Regions from separate parts of the Flintibacter sp. HCN-6482 genome, predicted to be linked through region 1. Evidence: riboswitches for the same ligand, from Rfam matches in the RefSeq annotation. Region 1 holds a riboswitch; the other holds the start of a gene.
The links. Region 1 has a riboswitch for ZMP and ZTP ahead of WKS99_RS05230 (IMP cyclohydrolase). Riboswitches for the same ligand answer to the same signal wherever they lie in the genome.

Region 1 (4,213 bases):
CGTGCTCGTCGGAGATATAGATGTCGATGGCGTTATCCCGGTCAGGGCGGCGGATGTGGTCTACGAACTGCAGCCCCAAAACCTTGGGGTGCTGACGCAGCCACCAGATATCCGCCTTGTTGCCCGCCAGACGGGTGCAGTGGATGCGGCTCTGCTGGCCGGCACCTACACCGATGGTCATGCCATCCTTGACATAGCACACGGAGTTGGACTGGGTGTACTTCAAAGTGATGAGGGACAGGAGCATATCGTTTTTGGCCTGCTGGGACAGCTCCTTGTTTGCGGTGACCAGGTTAGAGAGCATCTCCTCGCTGATATCCAGGTCGTTATAGCCCTGCTCAAAGGTGATACCGAAAATGTTGCGGCGCTCAATAGGGGCGGGCTGGTACTCCGGGTCGATCTGAACCACATTATAGCTGCCCTTGCGTTTCATTTTCAGGATCTCCAGGGCTTCATCAGTATAGCCGGGGGCGATGACGCCGTCGGACACCTCGGCGGCCAGGAAGCGGGCGGTGTCTCCGTCACACACATCAGACAGGGCGGCCCAGTCCCCGAAGGAGCACAGCCGGTCGGCACCTCGGGCCCGGATATAGGCGCAGGCGATAGGGGACAGGTCCCCTTCTGGAGCGAAATAGATGTGCCGCTCGGTATCGGACAGGGGCAGGCCCAGGGCGGCTCCGGCGGGAGAGACGTGCTTGAAGGAGGCGGCGGCGGGCAGGCCGGTGGCTTTCTTCAGAGCCTTCACCAACTGCCAGGAGTTGAGAGCATCCATAAAGTTGATATAGCCCGGCTTGCCATTGAGCACCTTGAGGGGCAGATCGCCCTGCTCCATAAAGATGCGGGCGGGCTTCTGGTTGGGGTTGCAGCCGTATTTCAGTTCCAGTTCATTCATGTGAGCGTACTTCCTTTCTGGCGGTGTTCAGCCATGCTTGTTGATGATGACGGTCTCCCTGGCGCCGCTGGCCAGGTCGATGTACTGGACGAACAGGGATACTTTATTGTCGTGGTTCAGGTTGGCCCAGAGCTCTTCCGCCCAGGTCTGAGCGTCCGGGGCCTCGATGGCCACCTTCCGGGGCTCGCCCTCGAAGGAGGGCAGAGGGTCCAGGTTCTCCTGATAGGTGTGGATGAAGTGGCCGGTGCCGGCCACAGGGGCGTCGTACTCATAGAAGTAGCGGTGGTTGCAGCTGGGATCACCGTCAGCCGACTTCAGGATGGATAGCTGATAACTGCCGTCGGCCTCCACCACACCAGAGATGCGGGGGGTGTAGTTGGGGGGATCGGGCTCAAAGCAGCGGGTGCGAAGGGCCTCGATATAGCTCTTGCCATCCAGAAGGAACCGCTGGATGGTGTCGGTCTGGTCCCCGTTAGTGACTACGGTGGCCCCGTTTACCACCCTCACAGGATGGTAGATAATGAGAGAGGGGTCCACCATCTTGCTCTCGTCAAATGCCTTGGTGCGGATGCCGTCCTCGGTTTCCTCAAAAACCCGGTTGCGGCTGTTCTCACTGCGGCCCATAATGAAATAGGCGATGGCGGCCTTGCTGTTGTCGGCGGTGCGGCCCAGGACGATGCCGCGGCCAGGATAGGGATGGTTGGAAAGGATCTCCTTCAGATCATGTGTCTTCACAGTATTCCTCCTTTGTTGTAAAAAAAGGGCGCACCAGTTCTGTGAATTGGTGCGCCCAGACGGTCGGCCTTGTATTACGCGATACTCCCCGTGGTCATTTCCACTTACCGTCAGTCATATCGCACAGTTACATTGTAGCAAAAAAGGGTAAGAAAAGCAAATTCATTCTGCGTTCCGCGTTCCGTGTTCTGGATGCTCCAAAACACGGACGGTCCGCCCCTCCACCTTTAGCCGGTCCTGACAGAACAGGGACACGGCTTGGGGGAGCAGCTGCCACTCGCACTGCTCCATGATGCGCCGCTGGAGTACCTCCGGCGTGTCGTCGGGGAGGACCTCCACCGCCTTTTGAGAGACGATGGGGCCGCCATCGCACTCCTCACTGACAAAGTGGACAGTGGCGCCGGACAGCTTGACCCCATACTCCAGGGCCTTCTCATGGACATGGAGGCCGTAGCACCCTGGGCCGGCGAAGGAAGGGATGAGGGCGGGATGGACATTGAGGATGGCGTTGGGGAAGGCGCGGACCATCTCGCCAGTCAGAATGACCATAAAGCCGGCCAATACCACCAGGTCGATATCCAATCCCTTCAGCTTGTCTACCAGGGCCGCAGTCATGGCCTGGCTGGAGGGGTAGTCCTTTCGGGCCGCCACATAGCCGGGGATGCCGGCGGCCTTGGCCCGCTCCAGGGCATAGGCGCTGGGGGTGGAGGAAATGACAGCGGTGATTCGACCGTTGATCAGCTCACCCCGCCCCTGGGCGTCGATGAGGGCCTGGAGATTGGTGCCGCCCCCGGATACCAAAACCGCGATATTTTTCATTTGACTAACTCCACACCGTCGCTGCCAGAAACCACAGAGCCGACCTGATAGGCATTCTCGCCCGCATCCGTCAGAGTGGAGAGAGCCCGCTCCGCCTGAACAGCGGGGATGGCCAGGATCATGCCCAGGCCCATGTTGAAGGTGTTGTACATATCCCGCTCCGGGATGTTTCCCTTCCGCTGGATCAGATCAAAGATGGGCAGCTTGGGGAAGGTCTTGAGATTAATGCGGGCGGTGAGGCCGTCTGTCATCATTCGGGGCACGTTCTCGTAGAACCCGCCGCCGGTAATATGACTGATGGCGTGAATATCTACTCCGGCCTTCAGCAGAGCCTTGACCGCCTTGACATAGATGCGGGTGGGGGCCAACAAAGTCTCGCCCAGGCTCCGGCCGCCCAGCTCCTCCATGGGGGAGGTCAGGTCAGTGTGCTCCACATCCAGAGCCTTGCGGACCAGAGAGAACCCGTTGGAGTGGACGCCGGTGGAGCCAAGTCCGATGAGTACGTCGCCGGTGGATAGGCGCTTGCCGTCAATGATATTTTCCTCGTCCACGATGCCCACAGAGAAGCCGGCCAGGTCATAGTCCTCGTCGGGCATGACGCCGGGGTGTTCAGCGGTCTCGCCGCCCACCAGGGCGCACTCAGACTGGCGGCAGCCCTCGGCGATGCCGGCGACGATCTCGGCAATACGGGCGGGATCATTCCGGCCACAGGCGATGTAGTCCAGGAAAAACAGGGGAGAGGCGCCGCCGCAGATGATGTCGTTGACGCACATAGCCACGCAGTCGATGCCGATGGTGTCGTGCTTGTTCAGCAGCATGGCCAGCCGCAGTTTGGTGCCCACGCCGTCGGTGCCAGACACCAGCACTGGTTTTTTCATGCCGGCCATGTCGGGGGCAAACATACCGCCGAAGCCGCCCAGAGTACCCATGACACCGGGAATATAAGTGGATTCCACCATAGGCTTGATGCGCTGAACAGCCTCATAGCCAGCGGTGACGTCTACGCCGGCGGCGGCATAGGAAGCGGAGTGGGAGTTTTTCATCTTCAGACCTCCAGATCAAATTAGAACTTAAAAGTCAGGAATTGTGGACTGCGCCCCAGACGGAACAGTGGAGTTCAGCCCGGCAGGACCGGAGCCATTCTGACTTCACATTCCGGTTGGGATGGCGTGCTGACGCCTATTCTTTGCCGCTCCAGCAGTAAGTACACACCTTGTCCCGGTCCAGACCGATGGCCTCCAGCAGGCCATCCAGAGACTGGTAGCCGAGAGAGTCAAAACCGAGCTTCTCACAGATGGCCTTGAGCATGCACTGGCCTCGTTCAGTGCGGGCGTCAGAGTACTCCTCCAGGTGGAGCTGGCCCTCGTCCCCCTCCAGCTCCTGGACCGTACGGCGGGCCAACAGGTCCATGTCCGAGTTGCCACGGGAGAAGTTGAGGTATTTGCAGCTGTACATAATGGGGGGGCAGGCGGAGCGCATATGGACCTCCTCCGCCCCGGACTCATAGAGAAATTCCACCGTTTCCCGGAGCTGGGTTCCCCGGACGATGGAGTCGTCCACGAAGAGCAGTTTCTTGCCCTCAATGAGCTCGGGTACCGGAATCTGCTTCATCTTGGCCACCTGATTCCGAACGTCCTGGTTGGTGGGCATAAAGGAACGGGGCCAGGTGGGGGTATACTTGACAAAGGGGCGGGCAAATGGCTTGCCGCTGCGGTTGGCATAGCCGATGGCGTGGGGCACGCCGGAGTCGGGCACACCGGCCACATA
Region 2 (4,213 bases), on a different contig from region 1:
TGATCGCCCCAGAGGAGACTGCCTTATGGGGAGAGGATTATTCTATTCTGGCAACTTCCGATATTGAGCCTGAGTCGGAAGAGAATGGCGTGGGCGGCTGGGTGTCCGGCTCCATTGTTTTACCAGATGATGATCCGGGTGACCATCACATCTCGATTTTGTGGTATCGGGGACCGACCACCTATCTTCAGGCAGATGCTCAGACATTTCTGGGTGGGGAATTTACGATTACTCCGTTGCGCTTGGTTGAAAAGACCACCTTTGAGAACTTGGCTGACTTTTCTCAGGAGCGGCATGACTTTTGTGTGAAACTGCCTGACCAGGACAGCGGACGACAATATGAGGCCGGGCTTCCCATTCAGGTGGGAGAAGACAATATGGTCCTGCAGTCGCTGTATGTTTCGCCCATCAGTGTTGCCTTTATGATTCAAGGAGAGGAAAACGATTTCCGTATGTGGGGGCCAGCGGCGTTTTCCGAAATACAAAGTACTACCGTTCTGAATCTGTTGGACGGCCAAACCGCATCTGTGGGCCGCGCAGTGAGCCAGAGCTATAATCCAGATACTGGGATGGGAGAATTTGTGTTCCAACTGAATCAGATTGTGGACCCGGATGAGGTGACATCCCTTACCATCTTAGGCCAGACCTTCTCTCTGGGAGGGCTGCTCCCGGTGGAGGAATAAAAACCTTGGCAATTCTGGCAAAAGGGGGTACAATGGTCTTACTAACAAACAAAGGAGGTTTCCCAATGTCTGACTGTCTGTTTTGTAAGATCGCGGAGGGGCAGATCCCGTCCAACAAAGTCTACGAGGACGAGGTATGCTTTGCCTTCCATGACATCGATCCCCAGGCGCCCACCCACTTTTTGGTTATCCCCAAGGCCCATATCGGATCTGTGGCCGAGGTGACAGAGGACAACGCCGCCGTAGTGGCCCATATTTTCGCAGTCATCTCCAAAGTGACCAAGGAGCTGGGCCTGGACAGCTACCGTGTGGTGTCCAATATTGGGGAGCAGGCGGGCCAGTCTGTCCCCCATCTCCATTTCCATGTTCTGTCTGGCCGGGATATGACCTGGCCTCCAGGCTGAGGAAGAAGGGGATGGTACCGAATGATCCCGCCATCCTCCTCAGCTTCCTGAATACCCGGCTTAGGGATGACGGCTGCACCCTGGAGGAGCTGTGCGCGCAGCTGGATGTAGAGCAGAGCGGGGTGGAGGATAAGCTGGCTGCCATAGGCTACACCTACCATAGAGAGCGCAACCAATTCCTTTGATAGAGGAGGTCGGAAAAAAGGGTTGACAAGAGAGTTAGGATGTGCTAACCTATACGTGGTTAGAGAGAGCTAACTCTCATCCTCCTTACACCTCCCTACTTTCACTTTTCCTGACTGAGGGCGCGCTCTGACCACCAGACGCTTGGGCGGGGCAGGCAATACCGCCGGGCAGACCGGGGCCGTGGATCATTCCACGGCTCCGGTTTTTCTTTCTGTATCAGAAAAAGGAAGATACCCCTTTCCATACTGGGTGAACTGTGATATAATCCTCATAGCTTTTTAGTTATGGGGTGTGCTGTTTATGTTCGTCAAGAATCCGGAATATTTTATGGCCATCGTCAAGGAGCGGAGCATCTCCAAAGCGGCGGAGCGGCTCTATCTCTCCCAACCCTATCTCAGCCAGTATCTGGCCAAGCTGGAGTCCAATCTGGGGGCCGTGTTGCTGGACCGTTCCCACTCGCCCCTGAAGCTGACGCCGGCAGGGGAGGTGTTCCATGCCTATCTGGAGCGCCAGAGTTATTTGGACCGGCAGCTGGTCAGCGACCTGCGGGATCTGCAGAACGAGAAGCGGCCTGTCCTCCACATCGGCGTATCCCCTTGGCGCGGCTCCACCCTTCTGCCCGATGTGCTGCCCCTGTTCACCAAGCAATACTCCGACGTCCAGGTGGTCCTCCATGAGGCGCCGGTGCCCGAACTGGGGGATCTGGCAGCGGGCAGTGTCACGGACTTCTGCATCATGCACATCCCTGGGGATCTGACGGAGCTGACCTATGAACTGGTCATGCGGGAGCATATCTTCCTTTTGGCCCACCGGGACCACCCCCTGGTCCGGGGGCTCACCAGTACCTACGACGACCCCATACCCTTCCCCGACCTGCGGCAGCTGGAGCGGGAGCGTATCGTGATGCTGCCCCCGGACTGGCGGCTGTCCAAGCTGCTCCACAATACCTTCTCCGTCCATAACGTGGAGCCCCAGAATATTTTGGTGACCACCAACAACACCACAGCCATCAATCTGGTGGCGGAAAACATGGGCTTCGCCTTTTTACAGGAGAGCGGCATCTCTCGCACCCCATATCTGGACCGGCTGGCCTGCTTTACCATCGGAGAGCCGCCACTGACCTGCCCCATGGCGGTGGTCTACAAGAAAAATGGATTCCTGTCACCGGCGGCCAGAACGTTTATCGACCTGATCAAGGAGTATTACAGCCGCTTTGACCGTCCCGCCAACCTTTGAACAAATATCGGGCCTGATTTTCAGCAAAAGGGACGGAGAGAAACCACACCGCCCCCCTTGACGAGGGAGGAGGCCTATGCTAAACTGAATCCAAGCCCTGCGACTGACGGAAGTGGAGTGACCACGTGGAACAGGGCCCGGCGTGTGAAACGCCATATTGCCGACCGTCTGGGCGCACTATTGCTTAGTGCGCCCTTTTATTTTTGCGGGCGCAACAGGAAGGAGTTATGGAAGATGAAGACTGACATCGAGATCGCCCAGGCCGCGGAGATGCTTCCAATTGGCCAGGTGGCCCACAAGGCGGGGGTCAGCGAGGAACTGCTGGAATACTATGGGCGCTATAAGGCTAAAATCGACATCACCCCCCTGCGGGACAAGGCCCGGAAGGGCAAGCTGATCCTGGTCACCGCTATCAATCCGACCCCCGCCGGAGAGGGCAAGACCACCACCTCCGTTGGGCTGGCTGACGCGCTGAAAAAGCTGGACAAGAACGTAATCCTGGCCCTGCGGGAGCCCTCCCTTGGCCCTGTGTTCGGCGTCAAGGGCGGCGCCGCCGGTGGTGGTTACGCCCAGGTGGTGCCTATGGAGGATATCAACCTCCACTTCACCGGCGACTTCCACGCTATCGGAGCGGCCAATAACCTTCTGGCCGCCATGTTGGACAACCATATCCAGCAGGGTAACGAACTGGGCATCGACGTGAAGAAGATCACCTGGCGCCGCTGTGTGGATATGAACGACCGGCAGTTGCGAAATATCGTGGACGGTCTGGGCGGCCGGATGCAGGGCGTCCCGCGAGAGGACGGCTTTGATATCACGGTGGCCAGCGAGATCATGGCGGTCCTGTGTCTGGCCACCGGCCTGAAGGATTTGAAGGAGCGGCTGGCTCGTATCATCGTGGGCTACACCTATGACGACCGGCCGGTGACCGCCGCCGACCTGAAGGCCCAGGGAGCCATGGCCGCCCTGCTGAAGGACGCCATCAAGCCCAATCTGGTCCAGACGCTGGAGAACACTCCCGCCTTTGTCCACGGCGGCCCCTTTGCCAACATCGCCCACGGCTGCAACTCCGTCTCCGCCACTGACACCGCCCTGAAGCTGGCCGACTATGTGGTCACCGAGGCGGGCTTCGGAGCTGACCTGGGTGCGGAGAAGTTTCTGGACATCAAATGCCGGGCCGCCGGACTGACCCCGGACGCGGTGGTCATCGTGGCCACGGTCAAGGCGCTGAAGTACAACGGCGGTGTGCCCAAGGCCCAGTTGGGAGAGGAAAACCTGGAGGCGTTGGAGCGGGGCCTGCCCAACCTGCTCAAGCATGTGGAGAATATCACCCAGGTCTTCGGTTTGCCCTGTGTGGTGGCCATCAACCGCTTTGTCAACGACACCGACAGAGAACTGGACCTGATCCGCTCCAAGTGTAAAGAACTGGGGGTCAATGTGGCCTTGTCCGAAGTGTGGGGCAGAGGGGGCGAGGGCGGTATCCAACTGGCCCAGGAGGTGCTCCGCCTGTGTGAGCAGCCCAAGAAGTTTACCTACGCCTATGAGTTAGATCAGCCTTTAAAGAGCAAGATCGAGGCTGTGGTGAAAAAGATATATGGGGGCGTGGGCGTGAGCTATTCCGATGCCGCATCCAAGGAGCTGGAGCGGCTGGAGAGGATGGGCATGGGCGGCCTGCCCGTGTGCATGGCCAAGACCCAGTATTCC

Region 2: linked by a shared signal. The riboswitch ahead of WKS99_RS00900 (formate--tetrahydrofolate ligase) and the one ahead of WKS99_RS05230 (IMP cyclohydrolase) in region 1 are both predicted to bind ZMP and ZTP.

Annotation. Positions count from the first base shown of each region.
Region 1 covers NZ_JBBKBK010000002.1:51,078-55,290, forward strand. Annotated here, with positions in the region: gene WKS99_RS05225 (phosphoribosylaminoimidazolecarboxamide formyltransferase) at 1-892, opposite strand, end outside; gene WKS99_RS05230 (IMP cyclohydrolase) at 920-1,627, opposite strand; ZMP/ZTP riboswitch at 1,674-1,755, opposite strand; gene purN (phosphoribosylglycinamide formyltransferase) at 1,790-2,446, opposite strand; gene purM (phosphoribosylformylglycinamidine cyclo-ligase) at 2,443-3,489, opposite strand; gene WKS99_RS05245 (amidophosphoribosyltransferase) at 3,626-4,213, opposite strand, start outside.
Region 2 covers NZ_JBBKBK010000001.1:187,331-191,543, reverse strand. Annotated here, with positions in the region: gene WKS99_RS00920 (hypothetical protein) at 1-683, shown strand, start outside; gene WKS99_RS00915 (histidine triad nucleotide-binding protein) at 749-1,087, shown strand; gene WKS99_RS00910 (DUF4250 domain-containing protein) at 1,099-1,272, shown strand; gene WKS99_RS00905 (LysR family transcriptional regulator) at 1,574-2,509, shown strand; ZMP/ZTP riboswitch at 2,599-2,690, shown strand; gene WKS99_RS00900 (formate--tetrahydrofolate ligase) at 2,744-4,213, shown strand, end outside.